3 regions of the Pseudomonas sp. BIGb0558 genome follow, and region 3 is predicted to be linked to each of the others. Evidence: predicted binding sites of a transcription regulator. Region 3 holds the regulator's gene; each other region holds the start of a gene.
The links. The regulator sigma-54, encoded in region 3, starts transcription at its own class of promoters, with help from an activator protein. The targets are predictions, from matches to a motif close to ANTGGCATNNANNTTGCTNT.
Positions count from the first base shown of each region.

Region 1: a site for sigma-54 is predicted at 2,340-2,359, ahead of flgB (flagellar basal body rod protein FlgB). Genes of this name have one in related genera too.
Region 2: a site for sigma-54 is predicted at 3,763-3,782, ahead of glnK (P-II family nitrogen regulator). Genes of this name have one in related genera too.

Region 1 covers NZ_JANUEW010000013.1:96,220-103,057, forward strand. The annotation lists gene flgA (flagellar basal body P-ring formation chaperone FlgA) at 1-284, opposite strand, end outside; gene M2400_RS17510 (chemotaxis protein CheV) at 365-1,297, shown strand; gene cheR (protein-glutamate O-methyltransferase CheR) at 1,341-2,168, shown strand; gene flgB (flagellar basal body rod protein FlgB) at 2,403-2,810, shown strand; gene flgC (flagellar basal body rod protein FlgC) at 2,814-3,266, shown strand; gene flgD (flagellar hook assembly protein FlgD) at 3,283-4,011, shown strand; gene flgE (flagellar hook protein FlgE) at 4,043-5,353, shown strand; gene M2400_RS17540 (hypothetical protein) at 5,523-6,596, shown strand; gene M2400_RS17545 (ribonucleoside-diphosphate reductase subunit alpha) at 6,677-6,838, opposite strand, start outside.
Region 2 covers NZ_JANUEW010000001.1:441,894-448,731, reverse strand. The annotation lists gene M2400_RS02105 (YifB family Mg chelatase-like AAA ATPase) at 1-902, opposite strand, end outside; gene M2400_RS02100 (LysR family transcriptional regulator) at 1,000-1,908, opposite strand; gene cfa (cyclopropane fatty acyl phospholipid synthase) at 2,143-3,255, shown strand; gene M2400_RS02090 (accessory factor UbiK family protein) at 3,307-3,567, opposite strand; gene glnK (P-II family nitrogen regulator) at 3,990-4,328, shown strand; gene M2400_RS02080 (ammonium transporter) at 4,363-5,703, shown strand; gene M2400_RS02075 (secondary thiamine-phosphate synthase enzyme YjbQ) at 5,913-6,338, shown strand; gene sutA (transcriptional regulator SutA) at 6,442-6,768, shown strand.
Region 3 covers NZ_JANUEW010000005.1:113,709-120,546, reverse strand. The annotation lists gene M2400_RS09660 (ZIP family metal transporter) at 1-306, shown strand, start outside; gene M2400_RS09655 (HPr family phosphocarrier protein) at 415-687, opposite strand; gene rapZ (RNase adapter RapZ) at 704-1,561, opposite strand; gene ptsN (PTS IIA-like nitrogen regulatory protein PtsN) at 1,564-2,028, opposite strand; gene hpf (ribosome hibernation-promoting factor, HPF/YfiA family) at 2,041-2,346, opposite strand; gene M2400_RS09635 (RNA polymerase factor sigma-54) at 2,422-3,915, opposite strand; gene lptB (LPS export ABC transporter ATP-binding protein) at 4,100-4,825, opposite strand; gene lptA (lipopolysaccharide transport periplasmic protein LptA) at 4,825-5,397, opposite strand; gene lptC (LPS export ABC transporter periplasmic protein LptC) at 5,384-5,956, opposite strand; gene M2400_RS09615 (HAD family hydrolase) at 5,965-6,489, opposite strand; gene M2400_RS09610 (KpsF/GutQ family sugar-phosphate isomerase) at 6,490-6,838, opposite strand, start outside.

The DNA of each region.
Region 1 (6,838 bases), on a different contig from region 3:
AGGGAGGCCGTCAATTCCCTGTCGCACATGGGCATGCGCAGGCGCGGATCCAGTTGGTTGACCTGGATTTCATAGCGCCCGGGCGTCTGTGTGGTGGCCAGATAATCTTCTACAGTGAACTCAAGAAAGCCTTGAGTGACGCCGATAAGCAGATCAGGCAAGGTGACGTTATCGGCACGGGCCGGTTGGCCCGCCGCCAAGGCAAGCAACGCCATCGAGACGCAGAGCAATCTGCGGTACTGTGGGGATCGGAGGCGTCGGGAAACTGTCGTTTTGATGTCCATGGCCAATAAAAAAGCAAAGCTCGTGCCGTTTAGTGTTGGGTACGCGTCGTACCCCTAAGTTTTAGCGTAGGAGTCTGGGCATGGCCGGTGTAATGGATTCAGTAAACCAGCGCACACAGCTGGTGGGGCAGAATCGCCTGGAGTTGCTGCTGTTCCGTCTGGACGGCAAGCAGCTTTACGGGATTAACGTCTTCAAGGTTCGGGAAGTGCTGCAGTGTCCCAAGCTGACAATAATGCCCAAGTCCAGTCCCGTGGTGTGTGGTGTGGCCAACATCCGTGGCGCGACCATCCCGATTCTTGACCTGGCCATGGCCACCGGTTCGGCGGGTTTGCAGGACCGCGAAAGTCCATTCGTGATCATCACCGAGTACAACACCAAGACCCAGGGGTTCCTGGTGCGCTCGGTAGAGCGCATCGTCAACATGAACTGGGAAGAGATTCATCCGCCGCCCAAGGGCACCGGCCGCGATCACTACCTCACGGCCGTGACGCGGGTCGACAACCAGTTGGTGGAAATCATCGACGTGGAGAAAATCCTCGCCGAAGTGGCCCCGACCTCGGAGGCGATTTCGGTCGGCGTAGTAGACGCCGAGACCGCGCACAAGGCGATCTCGCTGCGGGTGCTGACGGTGGACGACTCCTCGGTGGCGCGCAAGCAGGTGTCCCGTTGCCTGCAAACGGTTGGCGTTGAAGTGGTGGCGCTCAATGACGGTCGCCAGGCCCTGGATTACCTGCGCAAGCTGGTGGATGAGGGCAAGAAGCCGGAAGAAGAATTCCTGATGATGATCTCCGACATCGAGATGCCGGAAATGGACGGCTACACCCTCACGGCCGAGATACGCAACGACCCACGCATGCAAAAACTACATATCATCCTGCATACTTCGTTGTCCGGTGTATTCAATCAGGCGATGGTCAAGAAGGTCGGTGCCGATGACTTCCTGGCCAAATTCCGTCCTGATGACCTGGCATCCCGGGTAGTCGACCGGATCAAGGCAGCAGATCACGGCTAGGGGCTTTTTCCCTGGCGGTCACACGATTTAAGAGGCGGTATCATTGTCTACGGGTAATTTGGATTTCGAACAGTTCCGGGTCTTCCTGGAAAAAGCCTGTGGCATATTGCTCGGTGAAAACAAGCAGTACCTGGTATCCAGCCGTCTCAACAAACTGATGGAGCAGCAAGGCATCAAGTCCCTCGGGGAACTTGTGCAGCGGATCCAGGGCCAGCCACGCAGCGGGCTCAAGGAGATGGTGGTCGATGCCATGACCACCAACGAAACCTTATGGTTTCGTGACACCTATCCGTTTGAAGTGCTCAAGAACAAGGTACTGCCGGAGGCGATCAAGGCCGCTCCGGGCCAGCGCCTGCGTATCTGGTCGGCGGCCTGTTCGTCGGGGCAGGAGCCGTATTCGATTTCGATGTCCATCGACGAGTTCGAGCGGACCAACATGGGCCAGTTGAAGGCCGGGGCGCAAATCGTGGCCACGGACCTGTCCGGCACCATGCTCACCAACTGCAAGACCGGCGAATACGACAGCCTGGCGCTGGGGCGCGGGTTGTCCCAGGAGCGCTTGCAGCGCTTCTTCGATCCCAAGGGTGCGGGGCGTTGGGCGGTGAAGGCGCCGATCAAGAGCCGGGTGGAGTTTCGCTCGTTCAACCTGCTGGACAGTTACGCCAGCCTGGGCAAGTTCGACATGGTGTTTTGCCGCAACGTGCTGATCTACTTCTCGGCCGAGGTGAAGAAAGACATTCTGTTGCGCATCCACGGCACCCTCAAGCGCGGCGGTTATCTGTTCCTTGGCGCGTCCGAGGCGCTGAACGGTTTGCCGGATCATTACCAGATGGTGCAGTGCAGCCCTGGGATCATCTACCAGGCCAAGTGATGAATGCTTGAGCAAAAAGGGAGGCCTGCACAGGCCTCCCTTTTTTTATGGCCGCAAAGCGGCAAGCCGTCATTGCCGCTTTACTGGCGTTTCGCGGAAACCCTTTGCCGCTTTTCTGGCATTGCCGCCGGCAATTTCCTCGCAAACCCTTGTAATACGGGCCTCGAGAGAATTGGCATGCCGATTGCTATAACCCTGTTACGAAAAGCAGGTCAGCCCCTAAAGGTTTCCGCCATGAGCATCAGCTTCGATAAAGCGCTCGGTATCCACGAACAAGCCCTGGGCTTCCGCGCCCAGCGTGCCGAAGTCCTGGCCAACAACATTGCCAACGCCGACACCCCGAACTACAAGGCTCGGGACCTGGACTTCTCTGCTGTGCTCGCCGCCCAGCAAGACAAGACCAAGAACGGCACCTTCGCCTTGAATATGACCAACAGCCGTCATATCGAAGCGCAGGGCCTGGGCAATGGTGACGAGTCACTGCTGTATCGCACGCCGATGCAACCGTCGATCGACCAGAACACCGTGGACGCCCAGCTGGAGCAATCGGCCTACGCCGAGAACTCGGTGAACTTCCAGGCCAGCTTCACCCTGCTCAACAGCAAATTCAAAGGGCTGATGTCAGCCCTGCGTGGAGAGTAAGCCATGTCCCTCGCCAGTGTTTTCAATATTGCCGGTAGTGGCATGAGCGCCCAGACCACGCGCCTCAACACCGTCGCCAGTAACATCGCCAACGCCGAGACCGTGTCCTCGAGCATTGACCAGACCTACCGTGCCCGGCACCCGGTGTTCGCCACCATGTTTCAGGGCGGCCAAGGCGGCCAGAGCGGCAGCGGCGATTCGCTGTTCCAGAACCAGGATGCCGCAGGCCAGGGCGTGCAGGTGCTCGGTGTAGTCGAAGACCAGAGCAACCTCGAAGCCCGTTACGAGCCGAATCACCCCGCCGCCGACGCCAAAGGGTACGTGTACTACCCCAACGTCAATGTGGTCGAGGAAATGGCTGACATGATTTCCGCCAGCCGCTCGTTCCAGACCAACGCGGAAATGATGAACACCGCCAAAACCATGATGCAGAAAGTCCTGACCCTGGGTCAGTGATAAGGGGCGCCAAATAATGGCCATTGTTGATACCAGTTCGACCAACACGGCGGTCCAGGACCTTTTCAATTCCAAGGTCAAGACGGCGACAGATAACACCAGTGTTGACAGCGCCGTCAGCTCGGCGACGGGCAACCAGGCGATGGGCAAGGATGCGTTCCTGCAATTGCTGGTGACCCAGCTGAAAAACCAGGACCCGCTGTCGCCCCAGGACAATGGCGCGTTCGTGGCACAGCTGGCGCAGTTCAGCAGCCTGGAAGGCATCAACAACCTGAATGACACGGTGAACGCGATTTCCGGCAACTTCAGCTCCTCTCAGGCGCTGCAGGCTTCGTCGCTGGTGGGTCGCTCGGTGATCACTCAAACCGACAAGGCCATGGTTGATACCAGCAAGAGCATGACCGGCTCCGTGGCGGTGACGGCGGCGACGGGCAACGTCTCCGTCAAGATCACCGACAAGGACGGCAACGTGGTTCGCACCATCGACATGGGCGCCCAGAGCGCCGGCAATTCCAGCTTCGTCTGGGACGGCAAGAACGATGCGGGCGAAACGGCACCGGCCGGTACTTACACCTTCAATGCCACCACCAAGAGCGACACGGGTGACTCGGTTGCCCTGGCCACCTCGCTGCCAGCAACGGTGACCAGCGTGACCCTGGGCACAAACGGCGCCGAAATGGTGCTCAACCTGGCAGGCGGCATGGGCAGTATCAAGCTGTCGCAAATTCAGACTATCGGTACATAGAGCCGGCTAACTACGGCAAAAGGAGAGAACAATGTCTTTTAATATCGGCCTTAGCGGTCTCTATGCGGCCAACAAACAGCTGGACGTGACCGGCAACAACATCGCCAACGTCGCGACCACCGGCTTCAAGTCGTCCCGCGCGGAATTCTCGGATATCTACGCGGCGTCCAAGCTGGGCACCGGCCAGAACAGCATCGGTAACGGTGTGAACCTGGCGGCAGTGTCCCAGCAATTCACCCAGGGTGACGTCAACAACAGCGGCGGCACGCTGGACATGGCGATCCAGGGCGGCGGCTTCTTCGTGCAGAAGGGCAGCGACGGTTCGCTGGAATACACCCGTAACGGTGCCTTCCGTGCCGACAAGGACGGCTACATCACCAACAACACCGGTACCTCGCGCCTGCAAGGCTACGCGGCGGATGCAGACGGCAACATCCAGAAGGGTGGCTTGACCGACCTGCAACTCAACCTGTCGTACCTGCCGCCGAAGGCGTCCACCAAGGTGGACTCCACCAGTAACCTGAACTCTTCGGAAACCAAGATCGATCAGACCGCCAAGCCGTTCGATCCGACCGATACCACCACGTTCACCACCCAGTACAGCACCACGTTGTATGACACTCAGGGTAACGCGCACCCGATGGTGCAGTACCTGGTCAAGACCGACGACAATACCTGGAAATCCTACACGCTGATCGACGGTCGCAACCCGGACGGCTCCTCGCCTACCGGCACGCCTTCCACTCCACCCGTTGCGTCGACACTGACCTTTGACTCCTCCGGCAAGCTCTCGAGCATTGTTACCGGTGGTGTGTCTGGCACAACCCTGACCATTGCCGGTTGGGTGCCGGGTACCGTGACCGATGGCGTATGGAAGGCCAATGGCGCGGCAGCCAACCCGACGGGCATTGCCGTCAACATGGCGAACATTACCCAGTACAACTCGGCTACCTACCGCAACCCGCCGACCACTGATGGCTACGCCACCGGTCAAATCACCGGGCTGAAAATCGACGGCAGCGGTGTACTCTTCGCCACCTTCAGCAACCAGCAGAGCAAGGCCATCGGCCAGATCTCCCTGGCCAGCTTCAACAACGAGCAGGGCCTGCAGCCAGCCGGCGGCACCACCTGGAAAGAAACCTTCGCGTCGGGCCAGCCGGGTTTTGATACCCCGCAAGTCGGCACCCTGGGTTCGATCGTGGCCAACTCCCTGGAGAACTCCAACGTCAACCTGACCAACGAGCTGGTGGACCTGATCAAGGCCCAGAGCAACTATCAGGCGAACGCCAAGACCATCTCCACTCAAAGCACCATCATGCAGACCATCATCCAGATGACCTGATGCTGTCGCTTTAACCCGCAATACTGGAAGAGCCCCTCGTCGAGGGGCTTTTTTTTGCCTGTCGATTGGCCAGGCTTTCACTGGAGCACATGTTTTTGGTGGAACGCCCTACGCCTGTTTTGCCACCCACGAAGCCAAGAAGGGCGACGTCAATGGGGGGGGGCAGGGCATGGCGCGAGTGTTGGTTTCAGGCGGTGCTATTGGTGGGGTGAGTCACTCAGGTCTGGGGGCGCGGTCGGAGCGGCCGGGCGATTTGAAAAATAATGATGTATCTAACGAAGAGTCAGTCAAAAAACTGCTCAGGGAGCTGGACGACGCCGAGAAGACTTCCAAGAGCCAGACCGCTCAAGACCTGCGAGACAAGCTCAATGAAGTGCGAAAGGAGATGGGTGATGAGAAATTCAAGGAAATCCTCAATAAGCTGATTGAAGAGGCTTCCGGACAGTGGCTTGAGTTTCTCAAGCAACTGCTGAAGATGTTGTTCCCGGACGCAGATGACACGCCGCCGTCCCCTGCTCAGCCACCTTCACCATCGCCAGGCGGTCGCGGCGGCGGCGGCAGGGTGGACAGGAATGATTTTCCTCCCGGCGAGTCGATGAGCAACAAACCCACCACCGAAGGGGCTAACCATTTCAACTACAAGCCCGACAACAGCAATCCCGGGAAAAAGCCCAGTACCGAGAAAAACCAGCCGGGCAATATCTGGAGCGGATTCAGTCAGGGGCCGGACGGCAATTGCATCACGGTATCAGCGATAAAGGCCGCCATGATGCAGTACGGCCAGAAGCCTACAGACGTGTTCAAGGAGGTGAAGGAGAACGGCAATGGTTTCGACGTCACCATGCGCGATGGATTCAAGCTGTTCGTGTCGCAGAACGAATTGCAGCAGGCCGCTACACAGGCTCGTTTCAAGGGTGATGATCCGGCCATGATGACCGATGCCAACTTTATGTATGCGGCAAGCGCAAAGCGGGCGCAGATTGAAAATAACGACGGTACGGCCGGAGGCAGTTTCATGGCTGCAATGAACAGCCTTAACAATGGCGAGTTTGCGCGGGAAGGCCTGGATCGCTTGGGCCTGAAGGGGCGCTACAGGCCGGCGACTGATGCCGACTTGAGAAGCAGCAAGGTGGGGACGGTGGAATACAACGGCCATTCGATGGCCGTGATCAATGGCCAGATCGAGTTGTGGGGCAGGCGCGGCGGTGTACCTCAGTCGGGTACGGCGACCGTATTGTTCTAGGCAAAAGAAAACCCCCGATACGCCATGGGCCTATCGGGGGTTTTTCAACCCTGGGTGGTTAAGCCCAGGGTGGGCTCAGCTTACTGGCAAGCTTCGCAATCCGGCTCGTCGATCGCGCAGGCTTTAGGCACTGGCGCTGGACCGGCAGGTGCGGCGAGAACCGAATCATCACCGTGGTTGCCGCCGCTGGAAACAGCGTTCAGCTTACCGGTGTTGATAGTCGATTTCTCGGTGCTGGTGGC
Region 2 (6,838 bases), on a different contig from region 3:
TCGAGAAACAACACACCGTGATGGGCCAGGGTGATTTCCCCCGGCTGCGGTTTCGACCCACCGCCCACCAGCGCCGGGCCGGATGCCGAATGGTGCGGCTGGCGAAATGGCCGGTGCGGCCAGTGGCTCAGCGGCGCCAGGCTGACCACCGACTGAATCGCCGCGACCTCCAGCGCTTCCTGCTCACTCAAGGGCGGCAACAACCCCGGCAGCCGGCTGGCGAGCAAGGTCTTGCCGGTGCCCGGCGGCCCGCTGAGCAACAGGTTGTGGGCGCCCGCCGCAGCGATCAACAGGGCGCGCTTGGCTGCCAGTTGGCCCTGCACTTCACTGAGGTCCGGGTAGGGCTTGTTCAGGTACATCAGGCCACTGGAAACGAAGGGTTCGATCGGCACGTGACCGTTCAGGTGCGCCACCACTTGCAGCAGATGATCCACCGCAATCACCTTCAACCCCGAGGCAAGGCACGCTTCCTCGGCATTGGCCCGAGGCACGATCAAGGTGCGCCCGGCCTTGCGCGCCGCCAGGGCTGCCGGCAACACACCTTTCACCGCCCGCACCTCGCCGGACAGCGCCAGTTCGCCCAGGCATTCCACGTTATCGAGGGTCAGCGTCGGCACCTGCACGCTGGCGGCGAGAATCCCCAGGGCAATCGCCAGATCAAAACGCCCGCCGTCCTTGGGCAGGTCGGCGGGCGCGAGGTTGAGGGTGATGCGGCGGGACGGGTATTGCAGCGCGGAATTGAGAATGGCGCTGCGCACGCGGTCTTTGCTTTCCTTGACCGCGGTCTCCGGCAGGCCCACCAGCGTCAGCGACGGCAAGCCGTTGGCCATGTGCACCTCGACGGTGACGGCGGGGGCTTCGACGCCAATCTGGGCGCGGCTGTGGACAATGGCGAGGGACATGCTCGATCCTTGAAATGAGTGGCCGCTTCCTGCGGTTTTTCAAGGGTAGTTGAGCGCTGGCGGAGTGCGGCGGCGAGGTTTTACAGAACGTATCGCGCTAGCGGTCCGGCGGCGGCACACACAGAAACTCCTTCGCCAACGTCAACCACGCCTGCGCCGCAAACGACAGCTTGCACTGGCGCCGCCACGCCAGCATCAGCCGCCAGTTCAGGGCCGGCGACTGAATTTCCGCAATGCTGAATTGGCTGGCGTCGAGGGTGTCGCAGAACGCCCGGGGCAGCAGGGTGATGCCCACGCCCAGCCGCACCAGGGAGGCGATAAAGTCCCATTGGCTGCTGCGGCCGCTGATGCGCGGCTCAAAACCGGCTTGGGCGCAGGCATCGAGTACAAACTGGTTCAGGGTGAAGGTGTCATCGTAAAAGATGAATTCGCAGGCGTGCAGTTCGCTCAGTTGCACCGAGCTGCGTCCCTGCCAGGGCGAGTCGTGGGGCGCGAGCAGGCACAGCGGCGATTCGAACAAGGGCATTGATTCGAATTCGGACCAGATATCCGCCACGCGCGGTGAGTCCAGAATGGTGCCGAACTCCAGGGTGCCCTGGCGCAGGTCCTGAAGGGTGACGTTGCCGCCGCTTTCAAACAGTTTCAGTTCGATCTTCGGATAGCGGGCGTGATATTCGGCAAAGATCGGCGCCAACGCGAGGTGCGTGGAGGGTGAAAGCCCCATGCGCAGGGCGCCACGGCCGACCTGCTGCAGGTCTTGCAGCTCTACGGTCATCTCGTCGTGCAGCGCGATCATTTCCTTGGCGCGCTTGAGCACGATCTCCCCGGCGTCCGTCAGGGTGAAGCGTTTTCCCATGCGGTCCAGCAGCCTCAGGCCAAGGCTCGATTCCAGTTGCTGCACCATCTTGCTGACCGTGGGTTGGGTCAGGTGCAGTTTGGTGGCGGCTTTGGTGAAGCTCTGCTGGTCCACGACTTCTACGAAATAACGGAGCGCCCGGATGTCCATCTTGCATTCCAATTTTGCATGGTTTTCATAATATTAATTCATTATATCTTTAAAAATTGGCTGGATAAGATTTGTTACATCTGTTCCCAGCCAGCGTTCCCGGTCATGCCGCAAGGGCCTTTCCAGACGCTTCCATGGCCAGATTTCTCGCAGTGTATGAATCAAAGGCAACGCTATTTCTGGAGAGCAATTGTGCTTAACAAAACGCGTCATTCTTTTTCCGGTTCTGATGAGATGTCTCAGGGAGCGCGCTTCGTTAAGGAGTTGCTGGCGCAGGCGCAGATCGAGGTCAACGGACCGTCGGCTGCAGATATGCAACTGCACCACGGTGCCACGTTCGACCTGGCCCTGGCCAAGGGAAACCTGGGGCTTGGCGAAGATTATATGGACGGCGGCTGGGATGCCGAGGCGCTGGATGAGTTTTTCTACCGGCTCATGCGCTCCGGCGTGATCGACCAGGCCAACCCGGCCACCTTGTTGTTTCACGCGTTCAGTTCCCGATGGCTGAACCTGCAAAACAAGAAGCGCGCCTGGCAAGTCGGCGAAGCGCACTACGACCTCGGTAATGACTTTTACGCAAGCATGCTCGACTCGCGCATGACCTACACCTGCGGCTACTGGAAAGACGCCACCACCCTGGAACAGGCGCAGTTCGCCAAGCTGGACCTGATCTGTAAAAAACTGGGGCTCAAGCCGGGCATGCGCGTGCTGGATATCGGCTGTGGCTGGGGGAGCTTCATGAGCCATGCCGCCGAGCACTACGGCGTCGAGTGTGTCGGTGTGACCATCTCCAAGGAGCAGGCGGAGTGGGGCCGCGCCAAGTACGCCCATCTGCCGATCGAGTTTAGGCTGCAGGACTATCGGGATATCGACGAGCAATTCGATCATATCGCCAGCGTCGGCATGTTCGAGCACGTGGGCCGCAAGAATCATCGGGCGTATATGGAGGTCGCCAACCGCTGCCTGAAGGACGAAGGGCTGTTCCTGCTGCACACCATCGGCAAGAACCAGCGCAACAGCACGCCGGACCCGTGGATCGATAAATACATCTTTCCAAACGGCGATTTGCCCTCGATCGGGCAGGTTGGCGATGCCATGGACGGATTATTTGTTGCCGAAGATTTGCACAACTTTGGCGCCGATTACGACAAGACGCTGATGGCCTGGTGCGAAAACTTCGAGTTGGCGTGGCCCGAGTTTGCAGAAACCTTTGGCCAGCGTTTCTACCGGATGTGGCGCTATTACCTGCTGTCGTGTGCAGGGGCGTTTCGCGCGCGGGATATCCAGCTGTGGCAGTGGGTGTTGTCGAAGAAGGGCGTTGTCGGCGGGTATCAGCGGGTAAGCTGACGGTAGCAACGGTTTAACGGGGACAGGCAAGACCTGCCCCGGTTGGCCGGTTTATTCGGCGGCAGGCGTCAATCGCGCTTCCAGCTCCGCCACCTTGGCCTCAAGGCTTTCCAGCCGCGCCCGAGTGCGCGCCAACACCACCATCTGGCTATCAAACTCTTCCCGGCTGACCAGGTCCAGCTTGCTGAAGCCGCTCTGCAGCAGCGCCTTGAACTGGCTTTCAATTTCATTGCGTGGCAGCGGTGTGTCGCTGCTGAACAGGCGGGAGGCGTGGCCGCTCAGGGCGTCGAGGAGGTCTTTGGGCGCGAGCATGGGAAATAGTCCGGAAAATCTGTTGGCCGGCAGTGTATCACGCAGCGTCTATAGTCTTTTTTACCGCCGCCGGCGCACGCTTTTCGCGCATGGGGCCGGGCGGTCGCGCACTGTTTTCGTGCGTATCTTCGCGGCAACAGCGCCCGGCAGGTGGGCACAAGCGAACAAAGGACTGATTTCAGTGATTTTTACGGAGCTGGCAAGCTTTCTGCTTAGACGATCATGACCCATGCACTGATGCAGTCGCTGTGACGATGCAGTGCGCCGACGGACCAGCGGTACATGTTTCGTCACCAGTGGTTAGCGAGCGTCGCAATGGCAAATGCCAGGGCGACGAAGCGTTACAAAGCCAGGCACTGCGCTTAGACTTGAGACGGGTTTGTTTTCCTGGGGCAAGTCCACCAATTCGGGAGAGAGTTTTCATGAAGCTAGTCACTGCCATCATCAAGCCGTTCAAGTTGGACGATGTACGCGAGTCACTGTCCGAGATCGGCGTGCAGGGCATTACCGTTACTGAGGTCAAAGGCTTCGGTCGGCAGAAGGGTCACACCGAGCTGTATCGCGGCGCGGAATACGTGGTCGATTTCCTGCCAAAGGTGAAGATTGATGTCGCCATTGACGACAAGGATCTTGACCGGGTTATCGAGGCGATAACCAAGGCCGCCAACACCGGCAAGATCGGTGACGGCAAGATCTTCGTGGTCAATCTGGAACAGGCTATTCGCATCCGTACCGGCGAAACCGATACCGACGCAATCTAAGCCGCCAAACCCCAACGCCCCAGGAGAAAACAATATGACTCTGCGTAAATTCGCAGGGCTAGGAGCCCTGTTGTCCCTCGTAATGCCGGCCCTGGCCATGGCGGCGGACCCAGCACCTGCTCCAGTCCTCAATTCCGGCGACACCGCGTGGATGCTCACGTCCACCGCGCTGGTGCTGTTCATGACCATTCCAGGCCTCGCGCTGTTCTACGGCGGCATGGTTCGTTCCAAAAACATTCTTTCCGTGATGATGCAATGCTTCGCCATCACCGGCCTGATCACCATCCTGTGGTTCGTCTACGGCTACAGCATGGCGTTCGACACCACCGGTATGGAAGCAGGCGTCGTCAACCTCAACTCGTTTGTGGGTGGCTTGTCCAAACTGTTCCTCTCGGGTGTGACCCCGGCCAGCATCACCGGCCCGGCGGCGTTGTTCCCTGAGGCGGTGTTCGTGACCTTCCAGATGACCTTCGCGATCATTACCCCGGCGCTGATCGTCGGTGCGTTCGCCGAGCGCATGAAGTTCTCCGCGATGCTGATCTTCATGGGCGTCTGGTTCACCCTGGTCTACGCACCGATTGCCCACATGGTATGGGGCGGTCCGGGTTCGTTGCTGGGCGACTGGGGCGTGCTGGACTTCGCCGGCGGCACCGTGGTGCACATCAACGCCGGTGTGGCTGGCCTGGTAGCGTGCCTGGTACTCGGCAAGCGTAAAGGCTTCCCAACCACCCCGATGGCACCGCACAACCTGGGTTACACCCTGGTGGGCGCGGCCATGCTGTGGGTCGGCTGGTTCGGCTTCAACGCCGGCTCCGCTGCTGCGGCCAACGGCACTGCCGGCATGGCGATGCTGGTCACCCAGATCGCTACCGCTGCTGCAGCGCTGGGCTGGATGTTCGCCGAGTGGGTCACCCACGGTAAGCCAAGCGCCCTGGGCATCGCCTCGGGTGTGGTTGCGGGCCTGGTGGCAATCACTCCAGCCGCTGGCACCGTGGGCCCGATGGGCGCCCTGGTGATCGGCCTGGCTGCCGGTGTGGTGTGCTTCTTCTGCGCCACTACCCTGAAACGCAAACTGGGCTACGACGACTCCTTGGACGCCTTCGGCGTGCACGGTATCGGCGGTATCCTCGGCGCGATCCTGACCGGCGTATTTGCTGCACCGGCGATGGGCGGCTTCAACGCCACCACCACCGACATCGCGGCACAAGTCTGGATCCAGTGCAAAGGCGTCGGCTTCACCGTCATCTACACCGCTATCGTGACGTACATCATCCTCAAGGTGCTGGACGTGGTGATGGGCCTGCGGGTGACCGAAGAGGAAGAGGCAGTTGGCCTCGATCTGGCGCAACACAACGAACGCGGCTACAACTTGTAAGTACGCGAAAAAAAGATGCCCGGCTTGCCGGGCATTTTTTTGCCTGGGGTTTGTCTGTGGCTAAAGGTGTATGGGTTTTTTCACGACTTTGTGATGCTATCCACACCGCACTTTTCACTGTGCGAATGTCTTACAGGCATGTAGGCGTATTCGGCACTTTGTTTTTTCCCTGAGCGCGCTAGAATGCGCGCCGATGGGCGGAGAACTGTATGTGGCAACAGACCCTGATAACCCTGCGGGCCAAGCCCCGGGGCTTTCATCTGGTAACGGACGAGTTGCTCGCCGGCCTGCCTGAATTGAAGGCCTGTCGGGTGGGCCTGTTGCATTTGTGGCTGCAGCACACCTCGGCCTCGTTGACGGTCAACGAGAATGCCGACCCGGCGGTTCGCCGTGACTTCGAGCGTTTTTTCAATGCGCTGGTGCCGCAAGGCATGGCGGGATATGAACACAACGACGAAGGTCCGGATGATCTGCCGGCGCACTTCAAGGCCAGTCTCCTGGGCTGCCAGCTGAGTTTGCCGGTAAGGGCCGGCCGCTTGGCGATGGGGACCTGGCAAGGTGTTTATCTGGGCGAGCACCGTGATCATGGCGGTGCTCGTAAAGTCCTCGCCACCTTGCACGGTGATGGGGCATAAGCCACTGGTTAACCGGTGGATGTTGATTTTTTTCCGGCCGCCGTCGACAGGTGGCGAAGCTGGGCTATAACTAATCTGCTTTTCGCAAGTCATGAGGTAGAACATGAGCGACGATGATCTGGAAAACGACGACCTCGAAGTAGGCGACGACGACGAAACCGAAGAAGGTCTTGAGGCGGCTGCCGAAGACGTGGCTGACGACGACGGTGGCGACGACGCACCGGTCCCGGCAGCCAAGGGCAAGGCCAAGGCTGCGGTGTCGGTTGACGAACTGCCGAGCGTAGAAGCCAAGAACAAAGAGCGCGATGCGCTGGCCCGTGCGATGGAAGAATTCCTCGCTAAAGGCGGCAAAGTGCAGGAAGTCGAGGCTAACGTGGTGGCTGATCCGCCGAAGAAGCCGGATAACAAGTACGGCAGCCGGCCTATCTAAGGCCCGCTGTCCGCTTGCTGAAAAAGCCCGCCGTCGCTGCGGGCTTTTTCATGGGCGAATCAAAAGGGTC
Region 3 (6,838 bases):
GTGCCGGAGGGCTTGGTAATTGCGTTGGTGCTGGCCGGGGCAGGGATGTCGCGGGTCAAGGCGTTCCTGATTGGCGCGGCGTCAGGCCTGGTGGAGCCGGTATTTGCCGTGCTGTGTGCCTGGCTGGTGAGTTTGGCGCAGGTGTTGTTGCCGTTGGGGTTGGCGCTGGCGGCCGGGGCGATGCTGCTGGTGGTGACCCACGAAGTGATTCCCGAGTCGCGGCGCAATGGCCATGACAAGCTTGCCAGCCTGGGGCTGTGTATCGGGTTTTGTTTGATGATGGTGATGGATACGGCGTTGGGCTAAGAACTCTGCCAAATTCCTTGTAGGAGCCGGCTTGCCGGCGATGGCCTTCCTGAGGTCAGTGCAAGACTTGTGGGCCAATCGCCGGCAAGCCGGCTCCTACAGAGGGCGTTACTCGCCTTCGTCAAAATAGTTATTGATCAGCTTCACCAGCGCATCCATCGCTTCCTGCTCTTGCTCGCCTTCAGTCTTCAAGTGAATCTTCGTGCCCTTGCCCGCAGCCAGCATCATCATGGCCATGATGCTTTTGCCGTCGACCATGGATTCCGGGGTGCGCCCGGCGCGAATCTGGCAAGGGAACTGCCCGGCGACGCCGACGAACTTGGCCGAGGCCCGGGCGTGCAGGCCCAGTTTGTTGATGATTTCAATTTCCAGAGCGGGCATCGCGGGGGTGTTCCTTTCAGCTGAGGTCGCGGTGGCGAACCTGGACGTTCTTGAGGGTTTGTTGCAGCACCTTGCCCAGGCGTTCGGTCAGGTAGACGGAACGGTGATGGCCGCCGGTGCAGCCAATGGCAATGGTGACATAAGCCCGGTTGCTGGCCGCAAAACGCGGCAGCCATTTGAGCAAGTAGCTGGAGATATCCTGGAACATCTCTTCCACATCCGGTTGCGCCGCCAGGTACTCGGCCACGGGTGCGTCCAGCCCGGATTGATCACGCAGTTCCGGCTTCCAGTACGGGTTGGGCAGGCAGCGCACGTCAAACACCAGGTCGGCATCCACGGGCATACCGCGTTTGAAGCCAAACGACTCAACGAGGAAGGCGGTGCCCGGCTCCGGCTGATTCAGCAGGCGCAGCTTGATCGCATCGCGCAACTGATACAGGTTCAGGCCGGTGGTGTTGATCTTGAGGTCGGCCAGGTCAATGATCGGCCCCAGCAGCTTGGTCTCGTCCTCGATGGCTTCGGCCAGCGAGCGGTGCGGGCTGCTCAGCGGGTGGCGTCGACGGGTTTCGGAGAAGCGCTTGAGCAGCGTCTCTTCGTCGGCGTCGAGGTACAGCACGTCGCAATGGATGTGCTTGGCCCGCACTTCTTCGAGCAGTTCGGGGAAGCGGGTGAGGTGGCTGGGCAGGTTGCGGGCGTCGATGGAAACAGCGACCAGCGGTTGTGCCAGCTCGGTATGGATCAGTGCACGTTCCGCCAGTTCCGGCAGCAGGCCGGCGGGCAGGTTGTCGATGCAATAGAAGCCGTTGTCCTCAAGAACATTGAGAGCCGTGCTTTTACCTGAGCCGGAACGGCCGCTGACGATGATCAAACGCATGATTACTGCCCGTTTTGTTCATCCAGGACAACCTGATAAAGCGCCTCATTGCTGGGAGCGCTGCGCAGTTTGTCGCGTACTTCCTTGCGGTCGAGCATGCTGGCGATCTGCCGAAGCAGTTCCAGGTGCGCATCGGTGGCAGCTTGCGGGACCAGCAGTACAAACAGCAGGTCGACCGGCGCGCCGTCGATGGCGTCGAAATCGATGGGGGCGTCCAGGTGCAGCAGGGCGCTGACTGGCGACTCACAGCCTTGCAGGCGGCAGTGAGGAATGGCGATGCCGTTGCCAAAGCCGGTGGAACCGAGCTTTTCACGGGCGATCAGTGCCTCATACACAGCTTGCGTATCCAGTTCGGGCACTTCGCGGCCGATCAGGTTGGCAATTTGTTCGAGGGCACGCTTTTTACTGCCGCCCGGCACGTTCACGAGGGAACGGCCGGGGGTCAGGATGGTTTCAAGTCGAATCATGGGTGGGGAGTGTTAGCGGCCAGTGCCTTGAAGAAGACTCTGCTGCTTTTCCTTATGCTTTTTGATTTGGCGATCCAGCTTGTCGGTAAGGTCGTCAATGGCAGCATACATATCTGAATGCTCGGCATTGGCGACTACTTCCCCGCCGGGTATACGCAAGGTGGCTTCGATTTTCTGCTTGAGCTTCTCGACAGTCATGATGACTTGCACGTTGGTGATCTTGTCGAAATGCCCCTCAATTCGTTTGAGTTTTTCGCCGATATAGGCGCGCAGCGGTTCGGTCACTTCCAGTTGGTGTCCACTGATGTTGACTTGCATACAGCTTCTCCTTCGTTGCCAGTGCATAAAGCGGCAGGCCGGGGTGCCTGCCACTGGAACGCTATGGCCCGCCCGTCACATCAAACGTTTACGCTCGCTGGAAGGCGCGATCCCAAGGGACTCGCGGTACTTGGCGACGGTTCGACGGGCGACCTGAATGCCTTGTGCCTCCAGTAAACCAGCGATCTTGCTGTCACTCAACGGCTTTTTCTGATTTTCCGCGGCAACCAGTTTTTTGATGATCGCGCGGATCGCCGTGGACGAGCATTCGCCGCCTTCGGAGGTGCTGACGTGGCTGGAGAAAAAGTATTTCAGCTCATAAATGCCCCGTGGGGTATGCATGAATTTTTGCGTGGTTACCCGGGAAATCGTCGATTCGTGCATGCCTACCGCCTCGGCGATGTCGTGCAGTACCAGCGGCTTCATCGCTTCATCGCCGTATTCCAGGAAGCCGCGCTGGTGCTCGACGATCTGGGTGGCGACTTTCATCAGGGTTTCGTTGCGGCTTTGCAGGCTTTTGATGAACCAGCGGGCTTCCTGCAACTGGTTGCGCATGAAGGTGTTATCGGCGCTGGTGTCGGCGCGGCGCACGAAACCTGCGTATTGCGGGTTGACCCGCAGGCGCGGTACCGATTCCTGGTTCAGCTCCACCAGCCAGCGCTCGTTGTCCTTGCGCACGATTACATCCGGCACGACGTATTCGGCTTCGCTGGACTCGATCTGTGAGCCCGGACGCGGGTTGAGGCTCTGCACCAGCTCGATGATCTGGCGCAGGTCATCTTCCTTGAGCTTCATGCGGCGCATCAACTGGCTGTAGTCGCGGCTGCCCAGCAGGTCGATGTAGTCGGTGACCAGGCGCTGCGCTTCGGCCAGCCAAGGTGTTTTCGCCGGCAATTGGCGCAGTTGCAGCAGCAGGCACTCGCTGAGGGTGCGGGCGCCGATGCCGGCGGGCTCGAATTGCTGGATGCGGTGCAGGACGGCTTCGATTTCGTCCAGTTCGATGTCCAGTTCCGGGTCGAAGGCCTCGAGGATCTCCTCAAGGGTCTCGTCCAGGTAGCCCTGATTGTTGATGCAATCGATCAGGGTCACGGCGATCAGGCGATCGGTGTCGGACATCGGGGCCAGGTTCAGTTGCCAGAGCAAATGGCTCTGCAGGCTCTCGCCGGCGGACGTGCGGGTGGTGAAGTCCCACTCGTCATCATCATTGCTGGGCAGGCTGCTGGCGCTGGTCTGGTAGACGTCTTCCCACGCGGTGTCCACGGGAAGTTCGTTGGGAATGCGTTCGTTCCATTCACCTTCCTCGAGGTTATCCACCGTGGGGGCGGTTTCCTGGTAGGAGGGTTCCTGTACGTCGGGGTTGGGTTTTTGCTCGATGTTGTCGGCCAGCGGGTCTGCATTATCGAAGTCGTCGCCTTCTTCCTGGCGTTCGAGCATCGGATTGGACTCCAGGGCCTCCTGGATTTCCTGTTGCAGGTCCAGGGTCGACAATTGGAGCAGGCGGATGGCCTGTTGCAGCTGCGGTGTCATCGTCAGCTGCTGGCCCATTCTCAGGACTAGCGATGGTTTCATGGCAGGGGCTTAACACCTTATTCGCCGGCGCAATGCGCCATCCACGACAGGGCGCGTGAGCGCCAAACATAAGCAAATTATATGCCTGATATCGGGGGCTTTGCCTAGAGCGCGGTAACAATAAAAATACTGAGGTTTTTATTGACTCCCGCGCTCCATGGCGAATGGCCTGATACCACCGTGTTTACAGGCGGAACTCGTGACCCAGATACACTTCCTTGACCAGTTCGTTGGCCAGGATGGTGGCGGAGTCACCTTCGGCAATCAGCTGTCCATCGTTGACGATATACGCGGTTTCGCAGATATCGAGGGTCTCGCGGACGTTGTGGTCGGTGATCAACACACCGATGCCCTTGGCTTTCAGGTGGTGGATGATCTGCTTGATGTCGCCGACCGAGATCGGGTCGACACCGGCGAAAGGTTCATCCAGCAGGATGAACTTCGGCGCAGTGGCCAGGGCGCGGGCGATTTCCACACGACGACGCTCGCCGCCGGAAAGGCTCATGCCGAGGTTGTCGCGGATATGGTTGATGTGGAATTCCTGCAGCAGGCTTTCCAGCTCTTTCTTGCGCCCGGCGCGGTCGAGTTCCTTGCGGGTCTCGAGGATCGCCATGATGTTGTCGGAAACCGACAATTTGCGGAAGATCGATGCTTCCTGGGGAAGATAGCCGATACCCGCCTGTGCACGACCGTGCATGGGCTGGTGGCTTACGTCCAGGTCGTCGATCAGGACGCGGCCTTGATCGGCCTGTACCAGGCCGACAATCATGTAGAAGCAGGTGGTCTTGCCGGCACCGTTGGGGCCGAGCAAGCCGACGATCTGGCCGCTGTCGATCGACAGGCTGACGTCGCGCACGACCTGACGGCTTTTATAGGCCTTGGCCAGATGCTGGGCTTTCAGGGTTGCCATTAATTCGCCTTCTTCGCGTCGGTTTTCGGCGCCGCCTGGGCTTCGCCAGGTTTCTGCTTAGGCTGGATAACCATGTCGATGCGTGGCTTCGGCGTGCTGATTTTAGAGCCGGTGGCGCGACCGGCCTGGGCAATCTGCTTCACCGTGTCGTAGACGATTTTTTCGCCGTCGGTGGTGTTGCCATCATTGATGACCCGGGCCTGGTCGATCAGTACGATGCGATTTTGCTGGGCGTGGTACTGAATTGTCTTGCCGTAGCCTTTGACCGGCGTAGGGTCGCCAACTTTCTGCAGCTGTTCGAAATACGCCAGGTTGCCGACCGAAGTGACCACGTCGATATCGCCTGCCGGGGTGCGAGTCAGTGTCACGGTGTTACCCGTCACTTTCATCGAGCCTTGGGTGATGATCACGCTGCCGGTGTAGGTCGCGATACCTTGCTTGTCATCCAGCTGCGCGTCGTCAGCCTGAATGTGGATCGGTTGCTGGCTATCGTTCGGCAGAGCCCAGGCGCTCACGCTTCCCAGTGCTGCGCCCAGGCCGAGCAAAATAGGGAGGGTTTTAACGAGCCTCATACTGTCCTCTTACGTTCGATAGCAGGTGTATCCTGCTTTCTTTCAAATACGCTTTCATTCCCTTGCCAGTCGATACACCGCCAGCGCCGTCGATTCTAACGTCTTGCTCGGTCTGCGCATATTGCTTCTGTGGGAATACGGTCATGCGACTGCTGGTAATGATGGTGTCGCGGTTCTTGGCGTCAGTGCGCGCAACGCGCACGGAGTCAATCAGTTCCACTTGGGTGCCGTCCGGGTTGACCTCGCCACGCTCACTGGTGACGTGCCACGGGAATTCGGCGCCGCGGTACAGGTTCATGTCCGGCTTGGTGAGCAGCGTGACCTCGGAGGCCTTCAAGTGCTCGACCTTGTCGGAGGTCATTTCATACTGGACCTTGCCATCGGGCAGGTACTGGATGCTGTGGGCGTTGATGGCGTAATAGTCGATGGCACTTTCGTCGACCTGCGCAACAGGCTTGTCGAGGAAGCGCTCCGGGCTGATATTCCAGTAGCCAACCGCGAGAAACACGGCGGCGATCACGGCGAATATCAGGAAATTGCGAATCTTTTTACTCAGCATAAAACGCTCTATAGGTAGGCGGCATGAGCCGCTTCGAGGCTGCCTTGGGCGCGCAGAATCAACTCGCAGAACTCGCGGGCGGCGCCTTCGCCGCCACGGGCGGTGGTAACGCCATGGGCGTGTTCGCGCACGAACGCCGCCGCATTGGCCACAGCCATGCCCAGGCCGACCCGGCGGATCACCGGCAGGTCGGGTAAATCGTCACCGAGGTAGGCAACCTGCTCATAGCTTAGGTTGAGTTTGCCAAGAAGCTCGTCCAGAACCACCAGTTTATCCTCGCGGCCCTGATACAGGTGAGGAATCCCCAGGTTTTGTGCGCGGCGTTCCACAACCGGGGTCTTGCGACCGCTGATGATGCCGGTTTGCACGCCTGCCGCCATCAGCATCTTGATGCCCTGGCCGTCGAGGGTGTTGAAGGTCTTGAATTCGCTGCCGTCTTCCAGGAAGTACAGGCGGCCGTCCGTCAGCACGCCGTCGACGTCGAAAATCGCCAGCTTGATGTTCTTGCCCCGTTGCAGCAGGTCGGTGGTCATTTACATCACTCCCGCACGCAGCAAGTCGTGCATGTTCAAGGCGCCAACCGGGCGGTCGTCGCTGTCGACCACCACCAGCGCCAGGATTTTATGGTCTTCCATGATCTTCAGCGCTTCGGCCGCGAGCATTTCAGGGCGGGCGGTCTTGCCGTGAGGCGTCATGACTTCGTCGATGGTTGCAGTCTGGATGTCGAGGTTGCGGTCCAGGGTACGGCGCAGGTCACCGTCGGTGAAAACCCCGGCCAGGCGCCCGTCGGACTCCAGGATCACAGTCATGCCCAGGCGCTTGAGGGTCATTTCCATCAAGGCATCTTTAAGCAGCGTGCCGCGCGCCACCTGTGGCAGCTCT